2 regions of the Rhodococcus sp. MTM3W5.2 genome follow, and region 2 is predicted to be linked to the other one. Evidence: riboswitches for the same ligand, from Rfam matches in the RefSeq annotation. Region 2 holds a riboswitch; the other holds the start of a gene.
What was found. A riboswitch is a leader RNA that binds a small molecule or an ion and turns the genes downstream of it on or off. The one in region 2 is predicted to bind magnesium.

Region 1 (7,674 bases), 1.7 Mb from region 2:
ACCCGACGGCCGAGCGGCGAACCACGCGCTCTCCGTGCTGACCTTGAGCCCGCCGAGCGCCGCACCGTTGCCGGGCGCCGAGGTGAACGTGGCGGTGATCGGCTCGCCCGCCAGCTCGGTCGCGGTGACCTGCTCCGACGACAGCGCCGCCAGGGCGGCCTTCTGCTCGCGGGTGGCGGGCGCGTCGACCCGTGCGTACTCGGGGTTGCCGTACCGCTGCGCCAGCTCGGCATACCGGGCGGCGGGCGAGCGACCGGTGACGGCGGTGATCTCGGACGCCAGCAGCGCCATGATGATGCCGTCCTTGTCCGTCGTCCACACCCGGCCGTCGGTGCGCAGGAACGACGCCCCCGCACTCTCCTCGCCGCCGAAGCCGAGCTCACCCGTCAGCAGGCCCGGCACGAACCACTTGAACCCGACGGGTACCTCCACCAACTCCCGGCCGAGACCCGCCACAACCCGATCGATCATCGACGAGCTCACCAAGGTCTTGCCGACCTTGGTGCCCGGCGCCCAGCCGGGCCGGTTCGCGTAGAGGTAGTCGATGGCCACAGCGAGATAGTGATTCGGGTTCATCAACCCGCCGTCCGGGGTGACGATGCCGTGTCGATCGGCGTCCGCGTCGTTGCCGGTGGCGATGTCGAACCGGTTCCGCGCGCCGATCAGCGAGGCCATCGCGTCCGGGGACGAACAGTCCATCCTGATCTTGCCGTCGGTGTCGAGGGTCATGAACCGCCACGTCGCATCCACCAGCGGGTTGACCACCGTCAGATCGAGGCGGTGGCGCTCGGCGATCGCACCCCAGTAATCGACGCTGGCACCGCCGAGCGGGTCGGCGCCGATCCGGATGCCGGCATCGCGGACCGCGTCGAGGTCGACCACGTTCGGCAGGTCGTCGAGGTACGTGGCGAGGAAGTCGTAGGGACGGGCCGCGCTCGCCAGTGCCGCGGCGAGCGGGACCCGCTTGACCCCGACCAGTCCGGCCGCGATCAGCTCGTTCGCGCGGGCCTCGATGGCTGCGGTAGCGGTGCTGTCGGCGGGGCCACCGTGTGGCGGGTTGTACTTGAATCCGCCGTCGCGTGGCGGGTTGTGTGAGGGCGTCACCACGATGCCGTCTGCCGGTGCGGCCGTGCCAGAGGCGTTGTGCCGCAGAATCGCATGACTGACCGCCGGGGTCGGGGTGTAGCGGCCCCCGGAATCGATCATCACCACAACGTCATTGGCCGCGAGGACTTCGAGCGCGCTGGTCCAGGCGGGCTCGGAGAGCGCATGGGTGTCGCGGCCGAGGAACAGCGGACCTGTGATCGACCGACGTGCCCGATACTCGGCGATGGCCTGCGTGGTGGCGAGGATGTGCGCCTCGTTGAAGGCGCCGTCCAGGCTGGATCCGCGGTGCCCTGACGTGCCGAACGCGACCCGTTCGTCCGGGTTCTCCTGGTCCGGGATGCGGCTGTAATAGGCCGTCACCAACTGCGCGAGGTCCTCGAGATCCTGCGGCTGGGCGAGCGTTCCTGCTCGATCGTGCGCCACGACGCGCCTCCTCGGTCGGTGATTGTCGGTCAGCACCATTCGATCACGCGAGCACGTTGTATGCGACGGGGGATGGAACCGCAGTGAGGGCGGTTCCATCCCCGTGTCGTGCGTCAGGCGATCAGATCGGCGAGGAACCAGTAGGCGAAACCGAAGTAGATGAACACGCCGACGAGGTCCATGATCGAGGTGATGAGCGGTGCGCTCAGTGTCGCGGGATCGGTGCCGATCTTGCGGGCGAGGAAGGGCAGCAGCGAGCCGAGCACACCGCCGACCACGGTGCAGGTGAGCATGCTCAGGCCGACGATGGCCAGGACCTCACCACCGATGTCACCCTTGGTGAAGTAGGTGAGAACGACCTCGAGGACGGCGATGGAGGCGCCGAGCGCGAGCGCTACGCCTAGCTCGCGACGGATGACGAATCCGATATCGCGCCACCGCAACTGCATCTGCCCCAACGCCATCGACCGAAGGACAAGGGTCGCCGACTGACTGCCGGTATTGCCGCCCATATCGATGATCGGAGCGAGGAAGGCGGCCAGGATGATGACCTCCGCGAGAATGTCTTCTTGCGCCGCAACGAAATTGCTGGTGATCAGACCGAACACGGTCAACAGCCCGAGCCAGAAGACCCGCGTTCCGTAGATGCGGAAGAACGAGGAGTCCTTCAGATCGAGATCCGGACCTCCGATCGCGGACGTTCCGCCGTAGCGGGCCAGCTGGGTCGCATCCTGTTCGCGATCGATGTCCATCGCATCATCGACGGTCACGATGCCGATCATGCGTTCTTCGCCATCGACAACCGGTACAGCGAGCATGTTGTAACGCCGGATGTATTCGGTGGCTTTGTCATCCGGATCATCGCTACGCACGAGAACGGGGTCGGTCTGCATCAGCTCCTCGACCTTGGTGTCCGCGCGGTTGAGCACCAGCTCGCGCAGCGGGATCGTGCCACGGAGGCGACCGTCGCCGTCGATCACGTACACGACATTGATCGTTTCCTTGTCCGGCGCGCTCGTTCGCAACTCCTGCAGCGAGTCGCCGACGGTCATTCCCGCGCTCACCGTCGCATAGGCCGAGGTGGTCACCGATCCCGCCGTGCCCTCGGGGTAGGCCGCCAGCCTCAGCACGTCCTCCCGCTCGGCCTGGGCCAGCAGTGGTATCAGTCGCTCACGGCCATCCGAACTCAGCCGGTTGTACAGGTCGGCGCGCTCATCCGGGGGTAGGTCCCCGATCAACGTCGCAGCAGGTCCCGACGGCGTGGCGGCCAGAACGGCATCCTGCTCGGCATCGAGTAGCTCGACGAACAGGCGCGCCTGCTCCCGGGACGGCAGTGTGAGCAGAAGTGCCGACACCTGCTGGGGAGCGGCATGACGCAGGACTTCCGCGATGTCGGCCGGTGGATACTCCCGGACCAACCGACGGAAGGCGTCCGGGTCCGGATTCTGTAGCAGCATCCGGACGGACACGATGATTTCTTCACGGTTCATGATGACCTCACTCGAATCGGCTGCTGGGTCTCAACAGCCGCGAAAACCGCATGCCGCAACCGGGTTTCGGCAGACGGAAGCCCAAAAGGACCGCCGATCGGCACACAGAGGGTGACCGCCGACGCACGGACAGCGTCGGGGCGAAAGAACGGGAACCCGCGTCAGCCGCCCAGCATGGGCGGCCGTGAACTCAGCGCCGCTGAGACGGCGTGGGAGTAGACGACGGAGGGTGATCGCAAGCCCCGGAACTACTCGGACTCGGACTCATGCCATCACCTCCCGGCGGTCGAGGCGCACGCGGGCGCCGAACGATGCAAGCGCGGGAGAAGGGCCGGACGACAGAGGTCGCGGCTCAGCACCCCTTCTCGACAGAGCTTTGGCACTGCACGGCGTAACCCGCGATGCGGGAGCCACTTGGGCTCAACCCTTCGTCCGGGAGGAGCTGTCCTGACCCGGGGCGTCTCTCGACGTTTGGGGTCAGTGGCCTGTGTCCGTGCAGACGCCTCACCTAGCGAGGTGCATGCGGCGAACAGCTAAACAGACATTCGCCGGCGACGCAAACCTCCCCCTCCATGGAGCCATGAATACGTCTACGCCACAATGCATTCCGCGCGGTTTCGATCACACGAACAAGGCGTGGGCGACGGCGAACCCCAGGGCAGCGGCGGCGATCCCGGCCGCGACGCTGATCACGACGTTGGCCAGCGCGTACAAACGCACCCCGTCCTCGACGAGCCGGACCGTCTCGTAGCCGAAGGTGCTGTACGTGGTCAGCGCACCACAGAATCCGGTGCCAACCAGGGCCATCACGTGACTGCCCGAACCTGTCGCGGCGCCGACAAGCGCACCGAGGATCAGCGATCCGATCACGTTCACGGTGAGGGTCCCCCACGGGAACTCGCTGTCCGTGCGGGAGCCGACGGCGCGGTCGAGCAGGAATCGCGTTGGCGCGCCGACCATTCCGCCGAGGACGACCAGCACCACCGTCACGGCCGGTCCTCGGTGAAGTGCACCCGCTCGACGCCCTCCAGGGTCACGGTGGCCTCGGTGAGCAGTTCACCGATGCCGTCCAGGAACCCGCGGATCCGCTCCTCGGTGTCCACCGCGACCACCAGCAGCGGCAACCCGTCGGCCAGGTCGAGGAGCCGGGTGGTGTGGATGTGCGCGGACGCGCCATACCCCTCGACACCCCGCCACACACTGGCCCCACTCAGCCCGGCGGCACGGGCGCGCTTGACGATCTCCTGGTACTTCGGCTTGTGATGCCAGAGGTCGTCCTGCCCGAGGATGATCGACAGCCGCATCTCCGTGCGTGAGTAAGACATGTCAGATTCCTTTCCCGGCGACGGCACCGGTGACGAGCCGTGCGCCCCACACCCCACAAGAACGGCGGCGAGCGCCGCGATCACCGTCCCGAAGAGATAGCCGAACGCGATCGGATAGTTGCCGGACGCGAGCAGCCCCCGGACCTCGACCGCATAGGTCGAGAACGTGGTGAAGCCGCCGAGCACCCCGACCCCGAGGAACGGCCGGAGCAACCGGTGCGCCGTCCAGACCTCGGTGATGAGCACCATGAGGATGCCGATCAGCAGGCAACCGATCACGTTGGTGATCAGCGTCGCCCACGGGATCTCCCTGGTCGGCATCGCGTGCGCGATGCCATATCTCGCCAGCGCACCGATCCCGCCGCCGAGCGCGACCACCGCGAGTAGCGATCCCTCCCCGCGCATGTCGATCACCTACTCCGACAGCCTGAACCGCACCGCGGCGATCACGTCGCCGAGGGCCTCGGCCAGGACCGTCAGACGTTCGCGCGGCCCGGGCGCCGACAGCAACCTCAGCCGATCCACCGCGACGAGCGGGAGGGTTGCCGCGAGGGCGTAGACGCGGTCGCCCATCTCACCCGGCAACTCGTCCAACCTGGGAAACCCCGGCACGGGGATGCCGCGGACCGCGGCGGACCGGCTCAGCAGCCCACCGAGTTCGTCCACCAGCGCGCCGACCTCGTCGATCGAGTCCGACCTGTAGTCCGTGCCCTCGTCGGGCCACGGTTCCACGTCCGCCCGCGGGTAGGGGTTGTCCGGCAGCCAGCGCCGCACCCGGATCCGGCCCTCGCCCACGCAGCCGAGCAGCAGTCGCCCGCCCGGCACCCGCTCGTAATCGACGATCCGCGCCACGGTCCCGATGTCGGTTCGCTCGTCGCCACCACCCACCTCGTGGCCGCGGGTGATGAGGACCACGCCGAATCGCCGCAGGTCCGGGGACGAGGTCAGGTCTTCGACCATCTCCAGGTAGCGCGGCTCGAACACCTGTAACGGCAGCAGTTCACCGGGCAGCAGCACGGACCCGAGCGGGAACATCGGCAGAGCATCCACGGTCACAGCATGCCCTCGATCCGGGTGTCGCGCCGATAACCGCGAAAGACCGCGCCGATCTTCGCTAGTGTGAGCTACGTCATGGTGCGGAAGTACTTGACGAACGGCGGTGAGCCACATGGTGCGGAGTGCGTCACTCCGGCACGAGGCCGCGCCCTGGGGCGCGAGTTCGGTATCCCCCACCCTTCATCGGAGGATTCGATGAGAGTCACACTCAGAGATTCCGCTACGGCCATCCTTGCGGCACTCGCGCTGGCCTTCTCGCCTGCGATCACCGCGCCGACCGCGGCCGCACAGGCCCAGCCGCTGATGCCCGCGCCCGACCCCGACCCGTTCTACTGGGCGCCACCGGATCTCGCCGCAAGGGCGAACGGCGAGATCCTCCGCAGCAGACCGGTCGACGTCTCCCGATTCGGGAACGCGGACGGCTGGCAGGTCGCCTACCGCTCCACGAACTCGTCGGGCCACCCGGTGGCTGCCGTGACGACCGTCCTCGTCCCGCGCGGCGGCGTGGACCGGCCGCTGCTGTCGTACCAAGCCATCATCAACGCACTCGGGACCCGATGCGGACCGTCGCACACCCTGTTCAACGGACAGCTCCAAGAGGCCCCGGTCGTGAACCTCGCGCTGATGCGGGGCTGGGCGATCGCCCTTCCCGATCACCTCGGCCCGACCAGCGCCTATGGCGCCGCCAGGCTGGGTGGTCAGATCGTCCTCGACGGAATACGTGCGGTGCAACATCTGCCCGAGGCGAGGCTCGGGCACAGCCCCGTCGGGCTCGCGGGCTACTCGGGCGGCGGGATGACCAGCGGCTGGGCGGGCGCCCTGGCGCCGACCTACGCCCCTGAACTCCCCATCGTCGGCGTCGCGGCTGGTGGCGTCCCCGCGAACCTCAGCGAGCTCGCGAACGGGCTCGGGACCGCGCCGCACCCTCTGTTCGGCCTCGGCTTCGCCGCCACGCTGGGACTCGAACGCGAGTACCCGTCCTCGATCCCGTTGGCCAGCGGCCTCACCGGCGCGGGCCTGGCCCTACGCGACCGGATCGCCAACGCCTGCTCCCAGGAGATCATCGACGCCGGGGCAAATCACAGCGCGGCAGAGGTATCCGCCGATCCAGCCAAGATCAACGAGCCTGCCGTGCGGTCGATATTCGACCAGAACAGCCTGATGATGTTCCCAGGAGTCCCCGGGCACCGGTGTACGTCTGGCACGGCAACGGCGATCAGCTTGCCCCCTTGGATTCGATCGCGGCGACCGTCGGCAGATACTGCGCGGCCGGTGTTCCGGTCCAGTTCAGCGTGTTCCCCGGAGACCACGGCCCGACCAGCATCGAGGGGCTACCGGGTGTACTCGGCTGGCTCGACGGAAGGTTCGCCGGTCAGCCCGCGCCGAGCAACTGCTGAGGTCGGCAGCGTGACGTCGGGTGCGCGATTCGTGGCTCCCCCACTGGCGACTCGGCGCTGCTAGCGTCCGCTCAATGCACTTCGGTCGATCGATGTCGGTGATCGCGTCCGGACTCATCGCGGTCGGCGCATTCGCTCCCACCGCTCACGCAACGGCTCCCCGCCCGCCCCGGGAACGATCGTGAGCTCGTCCGCCCTTCCGAGCGGCGACCTGATCGACGGCGCGGCCGAGGGGTACCTGGTGACCTACAACACGACCGGGCAGGACGGCGGGCCCGCCGTCAGCACCGGGCAGGTCTTCGTTCCCGACGGCACCGCGCCTGCGGGCGGCTGGCCCGTCGTGTCCTGGTCGCACGGCACCACCGGGATCGGCGACCAGTGCGCACCGAGCGTGACCGGGAGTCTCACCACGACGCAGCTGCTGCTCGATTACCTTCGCCGGGGATACGCCGTGGTCGCCACCGACTACATCGGCCTCGGCTCGCCCGGCCTTCATCAGTACCTGGCCGGTCGCGCCGAGGGGCATGCAGCGATCGACATCGTTCGCGCCGGACGCAACCTCCGCCCCGACCTCTCGACGTCCTGGGTGTCGGTCGGACACTCCCAGGGAGGGCAGGCCGCGCTCTTCGCCGGACACATGGCCGCCGAGTACGCCCCTGAGCTCGATCTCCGCGGAACCCTGTCCTACGCACCCGAATCGAACGTGGAGAACCTGCTGGCCGTGGCCGGCCCCTATGTACCGGCACTCGACGTTCTGCAAGGGGCGAGCACCTACCTCGTGTACATCCTCGCGGGCCTGAATTCCGCCCGGCCGGACCTCGGGTTGGCCGGCTACCTCACCGAGTTCGGGGCGCGTGCGCTGGCATCGGCGGAGCT
Region 2 (7,674 bases):
CGGTCGGGGTGAGCACCGCCGCGGTACCCGCGCCGACCACGGCCCACACAGCGATCGCCGCGCCCCAGCGCCAGTCGCCCGCATCGGTGGCCGACAGGGCGACAGCTCCTCCGAGGCCAACGATCAGGGTGGCACCGCCGGCCAACATCACCGGCCGGGCGCCGAGGCGGTCGAGGAATCGCGGTAGCGACAACGCGACGAGCATCGTGCCGAACCCATTGGCAGACAGGAGCATTGCCACTCCCGACTGGGTACCGCCGAGCGTGTCACGGACGTAGTTGACGGTGTTGACCATGATCACCGAACCCGCGGCGGCAACCACCAGGTTCAGGCCGAGTAGACCGCGTAGCCGCGGCGTGGCGGCGAAGATCCGCATGCCCACCGCGATCCGGTCCCGGAAGGTGTCCGCCGTGGCGGAACGGGCATTCGGGATGCGGGTCGCAATCACCAGGACGGCCGATACCGCGAATCCGATTGCGGTGCCGACGAACAACCAGTGGAAGCTGATGAGGGTCAGGACCGCGGCGGCCAGCATCGGGCTCAGCAGGGTCTCCATCGTCGCGGCGAGCTGCGCGGCCGAGAGCGCTCGGGTGTACTCGCGCTCGTCCGGCAGGATGTCGGGGATGATCGCCTGGTAGGTGGGGGTGTACGCGGCCGAGGCGGTTTGCAGCACCGGGATCAGCACGTAGATCTGCCAGATCTGGTCGATGAACGGCAGTGCCAGCACGACGGCGGCGCGAACAAGGTTGAGCCCGACCAGGAAGCGCCGGCGGGGAAAGCGGTCGGCGTAGGCGGCGACTATCGGCGCGACCGTGACGTACACAAACATCTTGATTGTCAGCGCGGTGCCCAGCACGGCGGCCGCGTCGGCACCGGCGAGCTCATAGGAGAGCAGTCCCAGTGCGACGGTGGTCAAACCGGTACCGAACAGTGACGACACCTGGGCGATGAACAGTCGCAGGTAGTCGCGGTTGGTGAACAGAGACGTGATCAACGGCTTTCGCATCGCGAACACTTTCTTCGAATGTCTGAAATGGGCGGGGTGGGTCACGGGTTCGTCGACAACTGCAGGTGCACATGGGTCCTCCTCCGGGGATGGTGCTTCAGTGCTGGTGGGCGGTGGCCACGAGGGTGAACGCCGCGGTGCGGACGGTGTCGCCGTGCTTGAAATCGAGGAAGAGTCGGTAGGTACCGGGGCCGGGTACCGCGGTGTGGAAGGTGATGTCGGGGCCGGAAGCAGTGACCCCATCGCCGGGTACGCCGTTCGGGTGAACGTGGATGTAGGCCAGGTCACCGGCCCGGAGCACCACCAGGTGGCCAAAGGCGGCCAGGTAGGGCTGCAGATCGGTGACCGGCCGGCCGTCCTTGCGCACGGTGAGTGTCAGCAGTTCGCCGTCTCCGGGAGCGAGATTTCCGTCGAGGATGACCTCGTAGCCGTCGACGACCGCGGTGCGAGTCTCGCTCGGGGTCGGTCGCGGATCGTAGGCGCCCGCGACGGCGAGATCCGCGCCCAGCGTGATCGTCCGCCCGAGCAGCGTGGGCGAGATGTCGGTGAACACGCGGTAGGACCCCGCCTCCGGCAGGTTCAGTCGAACCGACCAGGTGCCGTCGGCCGCGAGTTCGGGGTGCACGTGCCAGAACCCGGTCAGCTCGCGCTGCACCACGATCAGGTGCAGGTCACGGTCGTGGATCGGGGTGTAGCCGGTGACCGGTCGGCCGTCCGGGCCGAGGACGCGGAACCGGAAGTCGACGTCGCCCCGGCCGACGATGGTCTCGGCGAGGTCGAGTGTGTATCCGTCCTGCGTGATCTGGAGACCTCCGGGCGCGCTCGCGCCGTGACCGTGGTGGTCGGCCGGGGTGTGGTGTGCGTGGGCGGTGTGGTCGCGCACACCGTGGCCTGCGTGCGCCGGGGCCGCCGGATGCCCATGGTGGTGGTGAGCAGTGTGATCGGCGTGCGCAGCCTGGTGGTCGCCGTGCGTGTTGGTGCTCATGTCTCGGCCTCTCGTCGTGTGGTGTTCCCGCCGACCAAGTTAGTACCCCCGGGGGTATGCGCAAGGAGGCAAAGTATGGCGCGGGTCACGCGGGAAGCCCTGCTGGATCGCGGATCGGAGCCGGCCGGACGGGGTCAGCCCGCTTGGCGGCCAACTCCGCTCCGCCCTGAATCGGGGCGGAGGAGCCTTCGGGCGCGATCGGCAGTGTCACCAGCTACGCGCCTCGCCCGGGTGCGGGTGCCCGCCCATCGAGGCGGTGATCACCGCGACCGGCGTTCGCGACGCGTACAGGTTGGCGCGTTCCTGCGGGGTCAGATTGCGGTGCCCCCACAGCCGGTTCGCCGCGCGTCGAATCGTGTGCAGCGCCACGGACTCGCGTGCCGACGAAATAGGTTGCGTGATAACAAAAGCCACGGTCTTCTCCTGTCGGAGGAGCCGGTCCCATGGCAGAGACGATGCAGATCCGTCGAGTTGACGCCGCGCCGGAACTCAGCCGAGGCACTGGAGTGCTCACGACGAGGCCGGGATCGGGCTACCGAGGCGTCAGGTCGCAGAATGCTGATGCTGCGCCGGGGCCGGTTCGGAACGAAATGAAAGTCGTATACGGATACGGACTATCGCTGATACTCACTCGTTCCTCACCTCCTCGCAGACAAGACGCACGCGGGCGTCGACTCACACACGGGGAGGGCGCCAGGACGGCAAATGTCCTGGTCGGGCACCCCTCTCGTCAGAGCTTCGGCACTGCACGACGTGTCTCGAGGGGATCGAGAAGCCACTTTGGATAGACCCTTAATCCGGGAATACCTGTCCTAACCTTGGGCGTCTGTCGACGTCGTCAGATCAGTGGCCTGTGTTCATGCAGGAGCCTCGCCTAGCGAGGTGCTTACGCCGACCATGGTGCCGACACCCGCGATATATGTCAAACCGCAAGCGCGGTGGCGCATCAAGATCATTCCAACGACAGAAAAGGTTGCTGCGAAATGTTTTTCGCTGACAAGATGCCTGATTGTGCAGTTACACAACCAGTTTAGATCACTTGCTCGGCTTGACACCGTGACGCCGGTGCATCGCGGAGGTCGGTGATCAGTGGATGCAGGTTGACATCCGGCCGACCGCAATGGTTGCCTGTCGGCGCAGCACCTCGTTAGGTGAGGCGTCTGCACGAACACAGGCCACTGATCTCACGACGTCGAGAGACGCCCAAGGTCAGGACAGGTCTCCCCGGCTTAAGGGGTGACCCAAAGTGGCTTCCCACAGTGGTGTGGGACACGTCGTGCAGTGCCAAAACTCGTACGTGGGGGTGTCGAATTCGGCAGGGCGACTCGTTCGTGTCGGTATTCACACGCGGTCGCGTCGCGGCCTCGATCCTGCCCTTCTGTGCTGTGGACACACCGTCGCGGAGCTTCGTCCCCCTGGACGTGCCCGCATTCGAACCCGGGAGGTGACCACCGTGGACGAACCGCCGAGTCGATATCCGGCCTCGCCTGGATTCCTCACCGCCGGTGTCCATCGCGCCCGCTAGTCGCGGACACCGTCGGACCCTTCGCGCGCGGCAACTCGCCGCGATCATTCTCGCGACAGTCACAGTCGCAGAGCTTATTTCGTCGTGCCCGGACATTAGCGAGTTCGTGTGCGACCGAGAGATCTGTCATGTCGAAAACAAGTGTCGCGGCACCCCCGGGGCGTCCGGGCAAGGCCGCCAAACGAAATAGTCAGTCTGTTCTCCCAGACCGTCAGATGGCGGAGCTCGCCGGATTCACCCGGCTGCGTCACCCGGGCGTCTACGCCGAACTGCACACCACTCCAAAGGGATTGAGATCAGACCAGATCGACCCGCTGCGCCGCAGGCACGGCAGCAACGAGGTCCGCCATGACCGACCGGCACCCGCAATTGTGCAGTTCCTCGCCACCTTCAAGAATCCGTTCATCTTGATCCTGCTGTTCATCGGCGTGATCATGTACATCACCGAGGTCTATCTGGCCGACCCAGAAGAGGGTCCCGACTACATGGGGATCAGCACGGTCGGCGTGATGATCCTGATCAGCGTCTCGTTGCGGTTCTGGCAGGAGTACCGGTCGGGACGGGCCTCGGAGGCGCTCAAGGCGATGGTGAGCACCACGGTCTCGACCACTCGCCAGATGGGCGACACTGTGGTGACCGCCGAGCTCCCCATCGAGCAGTTGGTGCCCGGAGACGTCGTCCAGCTCGCTGCCGGCGACATGATCCCCGCGGACATGCGGGTCGTGCGCGCCAAGGACCTGCAGGTCAACCAGGCGATGCTCACCGGCGAGTCGATGTCAGCGGAGAAGACGGGCGATCCGGTCGCCGGCCTCGAACCCGATCGGATCCTCGAGGCCGGGAACCTCGCGTTCATGGGCACCTCGGTGGTGTCCGGATCGGGGACCGCCGTCGTGATCCACACCGGGGACGACACCTACTTCGGTGCGATGACCGAGGGTTGGGTACGTCTCGTCCCGAGACCAGCTTCGACATCGGGGTGAAGAAGGTCAGCTTCTTGTTGATCCGCTTCATGGTCATCATGGTGCCTGCGGTGTTCATCATCAACGGACTCACCAAGGACTGGAGCCAGGCGCTGCTGTTCGGCGTCGCGACCGCGGTCGGGCTGACGCCGGAGATGCTTCCGCTGATCGTCACCGCCAATCTTGCCAAGGGCGCGCTGTACATGTCCCGGCACAAGGTGATCATCAAGCAGCTCAATGCTATTCAGAACTTCGGTGCGATGGACGTGCTGTGCACGGACAAGACGGGAACACTCACCGAGGACCGAATCGTGCTGGAGGAGCACCTGGACACGGCCGGCAGGCTCAGTACCGACACGCTGCGTCTGGCCACGATGAACTCGGTGTTCCAGACCGGGCTGCGCAACCTCCTCGATGGCGCCGTCGTCGAGGCCGCGGGCCCGGACCTGGTCGAGCGGATCCGCCGCGAGCACGGCCTGGTCGACGAGATCCCTTTCGACTTCGCTCGCCGGCGGATGTCCGTGGTCGTCAACGACGGCGACGCCGACCTGATCATCATGAAGGGCGCCGTCGAGGAGGTGCTCTCCGTGTGCACCTCGGTCGAGATGAACGGCGTAACCCGCCAGCTGACGCCGGGCCTGCTCTCGGCCCTCGACCGGCTCGTCGCCGAGCAGAACGGGCTCGGCAAGCGGGTCCTGGCTCTCGCCACCCGGCGTCTGCCGGCTGCCCCGGGCGGTACCGGGCGCGACTACTCGACGGCGGACGAGACCGAGATGACGATCGTCGGTTTCCTGACGTTCCTCGACCCGCCGAAGGAGTCGGCCGCCGCTGCGATCGAAGCGCTTCGAGCCCACGGGACCGCGGTGAAGGTGATCACCGGCGACAACGAGCTGGTCGCCGAGACCGTCTGCGGGAAGGTAGGTCTCGATGTCGGATCCATCGTCACCGGTGCTGAGATCGACCGATTGGACGATGACGGCCTCGACGCGATCGTCGGAGAGACAACGGTCTTCGCGAAGACCGATCCGCTGCAGAAGGCCCGGATCGTCGACGCGCTCAAGCGGAACGGGCACACGGTCGGATTCCTCGGTGACGGGGTCAACGACGCACCGGCCCTGCGTACCGCGGACGTCGGGATCTCGGTGGACACCGCCGCCGACATCGCCCGCGAGTCGGCCGACATCATCCTGCTGGAGAAGGACCTCGGTGTCCTCGAGCGCGGTGTGGTCGAGGGGCGCCGCACCTTCGGCAACATCCTCAAGTACATCAAGATGACCGCCAGCTCGAACTTCGGCAACATGTTCTCGGTCCTCGTCGCGAGCGCACTGCTTCCGTTCATCCCGATGATCCCGGCGGTGCTGCTGGTGCAGAACCTCGTCTACGACATGGCGATGCTGACGATCCCGTGGGACAAGGTGGACCGCGAGTTCGTCGAGAAGCCGCGCAAGTGGGAGACCCGCAGCCTGACCCGGTTCATGGTCTTCATCGGACCCATCAGCTCGATCTTCGACATCACCACGTTCGCACTGATGTGGTTCGTCTTCGCCGCGAACACCCCGAGCAGGCCGCACTGTTCCAGTCCGGGTGGTTCATCGAATCCATCATCTCGCAGACGTTGATCGTGCACATCATCCGGACGGGACGCATCCCGTTCATCCAGTCCAGGGCCTCCCTGCCGGTCCTGATCTCGACCGGGCTCGTCTGCGTCTTCGGATTGGTGTTCCCGTTCATCGGGTGGGGTCAGGCGCTGGGCCTGGTTCCGCTGCCGTGGTCCTACTTCCCGTGGCTGATTCTGACGCTGACGGCGTACTGCGTGCTCACCCAGGGCGTCAAAGTCTGGTTCATCCGTCGCTTCGGCGGTTGGCTATGAGCCGCAACGGCCGTCGTGCCCACGCGACGCCCACGACTGTCCCACCAATGTCCGTTTTGCGGACCGTCAAGAGGAAATCCATGAACACGAACAACACTCGAGCGCGCCTTCTCGCCCACCGGGCGGGGGTTGGTGCCACCGCAGCCGTCGCGATCGGACTGATGTCCACCGGTGCCGCCCATGCCGACACCTTCGTGCCGCTGCCCGACGGGCAGAAGGCAGGTCCGGGAGCGGTGCTGACCCGGACCGAGGAGAGCGCCCTGATCTCCCCGTCGCTGGCCGCCAATGGCGCGGGCCGCACCGCGTGGGTCTCGGGCACCGTCACCGCCGATGTCACCGGCGCCCCGGATGACGGCGAGGCCGGACCCTCGAACGGGGCGACCAACGACAAGGGCACCAACAACTCGTCCACGCACGGTGTCTCCCGTGTCAGCACCGGCTACATCGTCGGATGCCAGGTCGACATCACCGGCCTCGGCGGCTCCATCGGCGCAGGCGTCGACCTCTCTGGGCCGTCCGTCTCCGGGTCGCTGACCGTCCCGGTCTCCGCCGGCCAGGTCAAGTTCGTGAACGTCGCGGGCAAGGACATCACGGGCAACGGCACCTACTCGGTGCAGTACCAGGACACCCAGCTCGAGATCCAGAACTGCGGCGGCTACGCCCAGGCCCGTTCCTACACCGTGGTCGAGATCGTCGGCAACGACTATTCCAAGACCACCCTGTACGGCCAGCCCTTCAGCATCGGCTAACGAGGCGGCCACGCACAGTCCACACCCGAAATCTGAAACATTCACCTGCAAAAAGGAATTCATGATGCACACCAAGGCCAGCCCGCGGCGCGGGCTGCGGATCGTCACGACCGGAGCGGCCGCAGCCGTAGCGCTGGGCTTCTGCTCCGTCGGAGCCGCCAATGCCGACACCATCGTCCCGTTGCCGGGCGGCGCCATCACCAAGACCCTCGCGGACGGCACCGTGGTGACCGTCTCCATGACTGATGAGTCCGCGACGGTGTCGCCGTCGATGGGGGCGACTCCCCTGCACCGCAACGTGTGGGTCTCCGGCTCGGCGAAGGTCGAGATCTCCGGCGGATCCGGCGCCGAGGGCGGCTCAATCGAGCCCGGCTACATCGTGGGATGCCAGCTCACCCTCGGCGGCGAGACCGGTGCGGATGCGGGCATCGGGGCCGAGTGGAAGGGCGCAGCCGAACCCACCGCAGGCGGGGCGGGCACCGTCTCGATCGGTCCAGGCGAGGCCGCGAGCTTCCCGATCCTCGACCTCGAGTCCGCCGACGACTTCGGCGGCGAGTCGCACACCGGCGAGCACTCCTTC

Region 1: another riboswitch for magnesium. It lies ahead of mgtE (magnesium transporter); the one in region 2 lies ahead of BTZ20_RS27510 (cation-transporting P-type ATPase).

Annotation. Positions count from the first base shown of each region.
Region 1 is NZ_CP019572.1:1,916,136-1,923,809, reverse strand. It holds gene pgm (phosphoglucomutase (alpha-D-glucose-1,6-bisphosphate-dependent)) at 1-1,530, opposite strand, end outside; gene mgtE (magnesium transporter) at 1,644-3,020, opposite strand; M-box (ykoK) riboswitch at 3,373-3,543, opposite strand; gene crcB (fluoride efflux transporter CrcB) at 3,642-4,010, opposite strand; gene crcB (fluoride efflux transporter CrcB) at 4,007-4,750, opposite strand; gene BTZ20_RS08805 (LON peptidase substrate-binding domain-containing protein) at 4,760-5,395, opposite strand; partial or broken gene BTZ20_RS08800 (lipase family protein) at 5,597-6,798, shown strand; gene BTZ20_RS26235 (lipase family protein) at 6,980-7,674, shown strand, end outside.
Region 2 is NZ_CP019572.1:174,530-182,203, forward strand. It holds gene BTZ20_RS00800 (MFS transporter) at 1-1,006, opposite strand, end outside; gene BTZ20_RS00805 (hypothetical protein) at 1,104-1,991, opposite strand; gene BTZ20_RS26460 (hypothetical protein) at 2,199-2,405, opposite strand; M-box (ykoK) riboswitch at 2,707-2,880, opposite strand; M-box (ykoK) riboswitch at 3,128-3,301, shown strand; gene BTZ20_RS27510 (cation-transporting P-type ATPase) at 3,732-4,496, shown strand; gene mgtA (magnesium-translocating P-type ATPase) at 4,454-6,094, shown strand; gene BTZ20_RS27520 (hypothetical protein) at 6,097-6,345, shown strand; gene BTZ20_RS00815 (MspA family porin) at 6,426-7,094, shown strand; gene BTZ20_RS00820 (MspA family porin) at 7,156-7,674, shown strand, end outside.